Regions from separate parts of the Ruminococcus sp. D54t1_190329_F1 genome, predicted to be linked through region 1. Evidence: riboswitches for the same ligand, from Rfam matches in the RefSeq annotation. Region 1 holds a riboswitch; the other holds the start of a gene.
What was found. Region 1 has a riboswitch for thiamine pyrophosphate ahead of thiD (bifunctional hydroxymethylpyrimidine kinase/phosphomethylpyrimidine kinase). Riboswitches for the same ligand answer to the same signal wherever they lie in the genome.

Region 1 (4,362 bases):
CAGATATAAGCAGATATAAACAAAAATAAACAGAAATAAACAGAAAGGGACTGCCGGGAAATGGCAGCCCTTTTTTGGATTTATAAGAAAGCCCATCTCTGGCACTTTCCTGAACCGAGTAGTGTTTATACGAAAGCTAGAGCGTGTTTGAAAAATCATTCCTGCAAATTGCGACGCACATCTTGCAGAAAGCCTTTTATCCAATACACTCTAAAGTGAAAGTCTATTTTTTACTCTTTAAAACATTTCGCACGATCATACAAATGAGAATGGTAACCACCATATCCGGCAGTGTATTTCCCACAGGAATATCAATTCTCATTAAAATTCGGTACAGCACGAATCCGATCACCCAGATTACCGCATTTGTTATGTCAACCGATTCGCTCAGACTGTCAGCACGTTTCAGCAGGAAGAAGTCTGCAATCTGAATGGCGATCATCGGTGCAAATACAGAACCGATGAGGTACAGGAAATCGGTAATGTTGTCCATTGGATATACAATTGCAGCAATTGTTCCGATGATGGTTACGGCAATTGCGGCATATTTTCCATTAATTTTGGAAAATACAGATTCAGATGAAATTCCGGCGGAGTAAGCATCCAGGAATGTAGTGGTAACAGTGGAAAATACAATGATCAGAAGACCTGCAATTCCCAGTCCGGCTTTCACCATAATCTGAGCAATGTCGGATTCACCGGTATAAATCGCTGCACCCATACCGATTACATACATCCAGCAGCTTACAAGACCGTAAACAATAGAGCTTACAGCAGTTGCTTTCACTGGCTCCTTCGCCTCACGGGTATAATCACTGATCAGCGGCAGCCAGGACAGTGGCATTGCAACAGAAAGCTCAACCGCAGCACCAAAGGACATGGCTTCCTCGCCAATGGCAAGTGCAGTCCCGCCATCAAAGAAGATGAGCTTGCAGAGTACCAGTGTGAGGATAAAAAGTGCTGCCATAGCGATGGTGTTGATTTTTCCAAGGTTTGTGATGCCGATAAAAATCCACAGTACGATCAGTGCACCGATTACCAGACACCATACCCAGCTTCCGGTATGTAACACACCGTTTGCGGCCAGAGCTCCGTCGTAGATCATAATGGCAGTCCAGCCAACCAGCTGAAGTACGTTCAGGAAGGAGAAGAAAATCCCGCCTTTTTCCCCAAAGCTCATTTTTACGGTTTCCATTGCACTGCGGCGTGTTTTTCCGCCGATCACTCCGGCGAGGAAAAGCATGGTACAGCCAATAATATGTCCGATGATAATGGCAAGAAGACCTTTTCCAAAGCCAAGTGAGGCAAAATAGGTTCCGGTGAGGATTTCCGCCAGGGAAACACCAGCGCCAAACCAGATCAGGCCGTTTTCAAAAATGGAAGTACGTTTTTCAGTCATGTTATTTTGCCTCCTTATCAGCGGCTTCTGCCGTAATCTCGTCATGTGACAGTGTGAATTCATTTTTTATTGCAAATCCGTGATCCATAGGACCACTGCCTTTTCCAAGATCCAGCATAGCAGCAAGTGCTCCGGAAATATATTTCTTTGCCCTCTCCACGGAAGTATCAAGGTCAAATCCCTTTGCCAGATTAGAAGCAATGGCACTGGATAACGTACATCCTGTTCCGTGAGTGTTAGGATTGTTGATCCGCTTTCCCTGGAACCATTTGTAATTGCCTTCGCGCCACAGAAGGTCATTGGCGTCATTCAGCTGATGACCACCCTTGCAAAGCACTGCACAGCTGTATTTCTCCCCGATGGCAGCAGCGGCTTTGATCATATCCTCGGCAGTTTCTATTTTCATTCCGGACAGAACCTCTGCCTCCGGAATATTCGGTGTCAGGACTGTGGCCATTGGAAGAAGCTGACTTTTAAGGGCTTCAATGGCTTCATCATTGATCAGCTTGGCTCCGCTTGTAGCGACCATAACCGGGTCTACTACAATGTTCTTTGCTTCATACTGGCGAAGTTTTTTCGCAATGGTTTCAATCAATGCGCTGGAAGATACCATTCCAATCTTCACTGCATCCGGATAAATATCTGTAAAAATATTATCCAGCTGGTCGGCCAGAAATTCTGGCGTTGCTTCCATAATACCTGTTACACCGGTAGTATTCTGTGCGGTAAGTGCGGTAATCGCACTCATGGCATATACTCCATTGCTGATCATTGTCTTGATATCAGCCTGGATACCGGCGCCTCCGCTGGAGTCACTTCCAGCGATTGTTAATGCTGTTCTCATAATTTTCTTCCTTTCTCTTGGCCTTGTTTGAAGCAGTTTCCACGAGTTATGAGTTATAACGTGAAAAAATCTTTTTACAAACCGGCACTGTTGTTATGTATGCATTAATTTTATATAGCGTCCGAAAGTGGTGCCCCCAGCCGAACGCTGCATTGCTGCCATATGAAAAAAGAGACACCCCAATGAGGTGTCTCCGAAAAAAATCAAACTCATGATGACTTCCTACGGCGGCATTATCCGCATCAGGTAATAGGGTCGAAATTCACAATTTCCTCTCAGCCTGTGTACAAGCTCCCCTGTTCTTTTGTTATTATAGTAATAATGGGAAAAATTGTCAATAAGGTGTTGGAATACAATAAATATCAAGCGTGAAAATCGTTTACGCTAACTCCACAACCAGCACCTGATATCCATGCAGCTTAACTGAATTTCCATCCAGAACCATATCCGGGTAGTTATTGATCAGCACCTTTTTGCATTCTGATGGAAGTGTAATTTCCTGCTCCTCCCACTGATAATTGCCAACCACAAGTAAAGTTTTATCTCCTTTACGGTAGTATGCCATTAAATTATGCCGGTCTTCCATAAATGGCTCCAGAGCACCATACACAACGGTTTCTTTATATTCCGGATCCTTGCGAAGAGCGATCAGTTTCTTATAGAAATTAAGTACGGAATTTGGATCAATCGTCTCTTTTTCCACATTAATTGCGGTATAATTGGAATTTACTCGAAGCCACGGTGTACCAGCTGTAAATCCGGCATTTTCCTCACCAGTCCACTGCATGGGGGTACGGGCATTGTCGCGGCTGCGGCGGGCAACAGCTTTCAAAGCTGCTTCCGGGGTAAGTCCGGCGTCAAGTGCAACTTTATATTCATCCAGAGTTGAAATATCATCTACCTCGTCAATAGATTTGAACGGGATATTTTCCATGCCAAGCTCCTGTCCCTGATAAATAAAGGGAAGTCCACGAAGCATGAAATTCAATGCCGCCAGCATTTTTTTGCTTGTATCACAGCAATCACCTTCTGGAATATAGTGACTGACACCGCGAGGCTCGTCATGATTCTCGATAATATTGGAAACGAATCCGAAATCCCCCATTTTGGCCTGTGTCTCAAAACAGCAGCGCTTGTAGTCGTCAGGTGTGATTTCTTTGCAATCGTACCAGCCTTTTTCAGAACCTCCGAAAATGGTTTCGTTAAAGTCGAACATAGAAGAAAAATAACCATTGTTTCCAATAAAATCCGGGAGCTCTTCGTCTTTTGCGTTGAAAACCTCACCTACGGAAAAAGCATCGTGAGGCTTGAAGGTGCGGTCACGCATTTCTCCAAGAAATTCTCCGATTCCGGTAGCTTCCTCCAGCATTTTATTAATGCTGCAGAGTCCGTCCTCACGATCAGGCTCATAATCATGCATAGGAAGAGCTTTTTTGATATTAATGATAGCATCAATGCGGAAACCGCCAAGACCCTTGTCCAGCCACCAGTTAATATTTTTATATACTTCCTCACGGAGCTCTGGATTTTCCCAGTTCAGGTCAGGCTGCTTTTTATGAAAAACATGAAGGTACTGTTTGTTGGTGCCAGGCAGATCCTCCCATACCGAACCTCCGAAATAGGAGCGCCAGTTAGTAGGAAGCTTACCATCTTCTTTGTCTCTTAAATAGAAGAAACGGCCGTATTTTCCATCCGGATCCTTACAGGCTTTTTTAAACCATTCGTGCTCATCAGAGCAGTGGTTTACAACCAGATCCATGACAATATACATGTCCCGTTTCTTTGCTTCTGCGATAAGGCGGTCCATATCCTCCATAGTTCCGAATCGCGGGTCAATGTCGTAATAATCGGAAATATCGTATCCCTGGTCGGCAAGAGGGGAGCGATAGCAGGGGGAAAGCCAGACAATGTCAACCCCCAGCTCCTTTAAATAATCCAGTTTCTCAATAATTCCCGGCAGATCGCCGATTCCATCACCGTTTGTGTCATAAAAGCTTTTCGGATAAATCTGATAGGCTACTTTATCCTGCCACCATTTTTTTTTCGTGCTATTCATTTATGTCTCCTTATATATAATGATTATCTTTGAACTAAGTACATTATACATACATGAAAAAGA
Region 2 (4,362 bases), on a different contig from region 1:
CTCCAAAACCTTTTTTTCACCGTATGTTTTTGAAATATGTTCTGCTCGTAAAATTACTTTATTTTGTTCTGATGACATATTCGTTCCTTATACACAGCGCTACTTCCATAACCAGTTCCATTTTCCGCAAAAATTGGGGTAAATTTTCCTAGCAGAATAGCTCTATGCGTTAATTTCTTTCTCTTTCATTCCTTACTGTGGAAGATACTCGTTAGAAAATCCGACTCCAGTAAGATCCTTGTCGCAAAGCTGGTTCTCATACAGCCATTTGTAGAATGCATTCCATCTGTCTGCATCAATTACGCCCCAGCTTTCTGCATCGTCAATGTATTTTGTGGAAAGGAATTCCTGGCTCTTCTTTACAAGATCTTCAGCATCCTTCAGAGAGCCTGTATTATCGCCGTCAATGAGGATCTGTGCTGCCTCATCCGGATTCTCTGCTGCAAACTCATATCCCTTTGCAGTTGCTTCCATAAATGCTTTCGCCTGATCCGGATTCTCAGCAAGATAGTCGTTATTTGCAATGATAACCGGTGTGTAGTAGTCAAATACAGGATTGATATCAGAGAATGCAAAATAGTCGCAGTCTACACCTTCTACGTCAGCATTGATTCCGCCCCAGCCCTGGAATACCCAGATGGCATCCGTCTGATTGGCAGCAAGTGCTGCTGGCTCATCTGTAATATCATTAGGGATCAGGGTAACCTGACTGAAATCTCCGCCGTCGCCGTTTACAACATTTTCCAGCATAGCAAGCTCGATTGGGGAATCCCATGTGGAATAGGTTTTTCCGGTAAGTCCGGCTGGTTTATCAATTCCGTCACCTTTTCGGGAAAGGATTCCGGAGGTGTTGTGCTGAATGATTCCTGCAACCGCTGTGATTCCAAGAGGCTCGTCAAGTGCAAGGGAAGCAGCCATGGTATCCTGGGCCTCGATCGCAAACTGAGCCTGACCTGCTGCGCACATAAGGGCTGCACCATTTTCCGGTGGCTGAACGATTTCCACATCAAGACCAGCTTCTTCGTAGTAGCCTTTTGCCTGTGCTACATAAAGTCCGGTGTGGTTGGTATTCGGTGTCCAGTCCAGGCAGAATGTGATTTTCTCCTGTGCACCATCTTCTGCATATACACCTGTAGGAACTGCAAGCACCATAGCTGCCGCTGCAACTGGTGCGATTACTTTTTTCAGATTCTTATTCATGATTTTTCTCCTTTTCTACCTGCAGCCATGGCATTGTGATCCGGCTGACAATATTTACTGCCAGAAGAAGTAAAAGGCTGATGATCACAATGAAGATAATGACTGCAAACATTTTATCAAAAGAATATGCTTTTTTTACACGGGTCATATAAACACCAAGTCCGTTAAATCCACCTAGCCACTCAGAAACAACTGCTCCTACAACTGCATAGGAAGCAGATATTTTCAGCCCGGAAAAAAACTGGGGCAAAGCACCTGGAAATTTCACATGGTGGAAAATCTGTGCCCGGCTGGCTCCCATGGCCTTCATCAGACGAATGGCATCCGGATCCACACTTTTATATCCATCCAGCAGTCCGATTGTAATTGGGAAAAAAGTGGTGATCACAACCAGAGTGATCTTCGGTGCCATTCCAAATCCCATCCAAAGCACCAGAATTGGCGCAATGGCAATGGTCGGTATGGTCTGCGTAATGATCATGATCGGATAAAATGCCTGATCCATTACACGGAACCGATCCATCATAGTTGCAAACACAAATGCCAGCGCGATTCCAATGAGAAGTCCGTAAAAGGATTCCAGCAAAGTGAATTTCGCATGGAAAAGTATGGTTGGCAGATCGACAAACAGGGCTGTCAGCACTGCTACCGGAGAGGGAAGCATGTAGGAGGGAACAATTCCCGAAATGCTTACCACTTCCCAGCCAAGCAGAATCACGGCCATGGCTGCAATTGGAGGTATCTTACTGGTGATGTTTGGTAACTTTCTTTTCAATGGTAAGTACATCCCCTTCTGGTTTGTATGCAATTTTAACATATACGCTCATAGCCTTGCAGCCTGCGCGCTCAGCTACATGCTGACACTCTTTTACAATGTCCATCAGCTGGTCATAATCACCTTCAATGGTGGTCTCAAATGGTCCTACATAATAGTTCAGACCAGTAGATCTGATGTAGGCGATCACCTCGTCTACAATGCGGATAACTTCCTCTTCATCCTGTACATTTGGCAGTACCTGAATTGCTACACTTGCGTTCATTTTCTTTTCCTCCTATTTTCTGTCCCATAAACAGGACTTTGCGTTAAAAATCGAATAAGAACCATTCTTGAAACTGTGACGGAACTGAACAGGCTCTGTCAGTCAGTATGAAAAAAAGAGCACCTGCCATCCAGACAAATGCTCCTAATTACATCGTTAAACACTTCCTACACTGGCATGATCCAACAGGTTAAAAGGGTCTAAGGACTACCTTACTCTCAGCTTCTCAATTGAAACTCCCCTGGTCGTTATTCAGATTTCGTTGCTTATTATAATACACCTTTCTTCAAATTACAAGAAACTATTTTTATCTCAATTATATTTTACATACCCTTAACAGAATTGTACTGCTCGCAGTCTGACCAGCCGCTCTAATTAATATTCCCATTTCATCAGAATTCGTAAAAAAAATCCCCCTGCATATCACAGTTATTTCCTGCAGAATATATAATAAATCTACAGATTCTCAAAGGCAGCCTGAATACTGTCATAGTGCAGGAATTTTCCCTGGGCTGCAAATTCCTTGATCTGATTCAGGGTGGCAAACATGTGGCCGTCTGTCTCTTCTTCCTGAAGGTGTAGATCTTCTTCTTTCACATCCATCACAAAGCGGTAAACATCTACGAAATAGTTGTCTCCCTCCCCTGGATTCTCTCTTTTGTAAGTAAAAAGATAGCCGCCCTGCGCACTGCTTACGTCAAGACCTGTCTCCTCTTTCACTTCGCGGAGTACAGCGTCATAAGAGGATTCCCCTGCCTGTGCTGCACCACCGGAAACCTCCCACCAGCCTGGTGCCCAGGCTTTTGTCAGCACACGTTTGGTAATGAGAAACGTACCATCTGGTCTTGCCACTACTCCAAGTACGGTGAGATGGTATTCTCCGTCCTTTAAACACCAGTCGTTTCGTTTCATGGTACGGCCGGTAGGTCTCTTGTTAATATCATAGATGTCCCAGAATTCCAATTTTTATCACTCCTGTTATATATTTCTTATGTATATTTTTATATTACGATTGTTTTGCAAATATTGTTATCAAATGCAGTTTTTCATCTTTTTCTATTTCAGCAGTTCCTCCACCATCTCTCTGGTATACTCTACCTTCTCTACATGGTTGACCTCGATCTGATACAGTGCATTTGCCGCAATGTGCTCTGCTGCCTGCTCCAGATCACGAATACCTGAAGTATTGGAATAACGCTGGATGATTGCCTCCAGCGCACCCTCTGTGATAATGCACTCACTCTCTTCCATATGCATTCTCTTAAGAACTTTCGGAAGAGAGAATCTGGAAAAGATTACTTTCTTCTCCTCAGCTGTATAATCCGGAATATCAATTACTGCAAATCTGGACATCAGCGGTGCACTGATCTGGTCACGGTCATTTGCAGTAGCAATTGGATAAACACCGCCAGTTGGGATCATACACTCCATATAGTTATCTGTAAATCCAAGATTGTCCAGAAGGGTAAGAAGTACGTCTGCCGGATTTCCATTTCCTTTGCCGGAATTTGCCTTATCAAGCTCGTTAATAATAAATACCAGATTAGAGGCACCAGCCATGGAAAATGCCTCCATAATAATTCCGGGCTTTGCATTTGCGTAAATACGGGGGCTTCCGGTAAGCTGCTTGGAGTCGTTAATTGAGCTCATGTCCAGCGTAGTCCACGGAAGTTTCAGGATTCTTGCAACTGCATAGGCTATCTGGGATTTGCCAGTACCGGCAGGTCCGATCAGAAGAAGTCCGTAGGCCGGAAGGGTATGTGTACGGTTGATCTGGATAATCGTCTCAATAATACGTTGTTTCACACGCTCCATTCCATAAAGCTCTTCATCCAGGATTCTCCTTGCCTCAACAGGATCGATTGCTTCAAAATAATTGTTCTTCCACTGGATATTCAACATAATAGAAAGAGCCCTCTGTGCATGATGGCGCTCTTCCTGAGAAACTTCACTGGATCTTGCCACTGCCAGATTTCTTCTGGTCCAGAGTCTGATATTATCCGGCAGTGTTTTGCCTGCGCAGGTCATAAAATCGGTAATGCTCTGAATGCTGGTAAGTTTCATCTCATCACCGTTTTCCTCCTGTTCCTCATCCTCTTCTGCCTCGGCAGGTGCATTACTC

Region 2: it holds a riboswitch for thiamine pyrophosphate, as region 1 does, so the genes downstream of both, I2D69_RS15335 (thiamine-binding protein) here and thiD (bifunctional hydroxymethylpyrimidine kinase/phosphomethylpyrimidine kinase) in region 1, are expected to answer to the same signal.

Annotation. Positions count from the first base shown of each region.
Region 1 is NZ_JADNDC010000051.1:18,078-22,439, forward strand. It holds gene cytX (putative hydroxymethylpyrimidine transporter CytX) at 224-1,399, opposite strand; gene thiD (bifunctional hydroxymethylpyrimidine kinase/phosphomethylpyrimidine kinase) at 1,401-2,243, opposite strand; TPP riboswitch at 2,446-2,551, opposite strand; gene I2D69_RS17735 (alpha-glucosidase) at 2,623-4,299, opposite strand.
Region 2 is NZ_JADNDC010000036.1:14,472-18,833, reverse strand. It holds gene I2D69_RS15350 (ABC transporter ATP-binding protein) at 1-78, opposite strand, end outside; gene I2D69_RS15345 (ABC transporter substrate-binding protein) at 193-1,200, opposite strand; gene I2D69_RS15340 (ABC transporter permease) at 1,193-1,975, opposite strand; gene I2D69_RS15335 (thiamine-binding protein) at 1,944-2,240, opposite strand; TPP riboswitch at 2,387-2,493, opposite strand; gene I2D69_RS15330 (NUDIX domain-containing protein) at 2,697-3,203, opposite strand; gene I2D69_RS15325 (AAA family ATPase) at 3,297-4,362, opposite strand, start outside.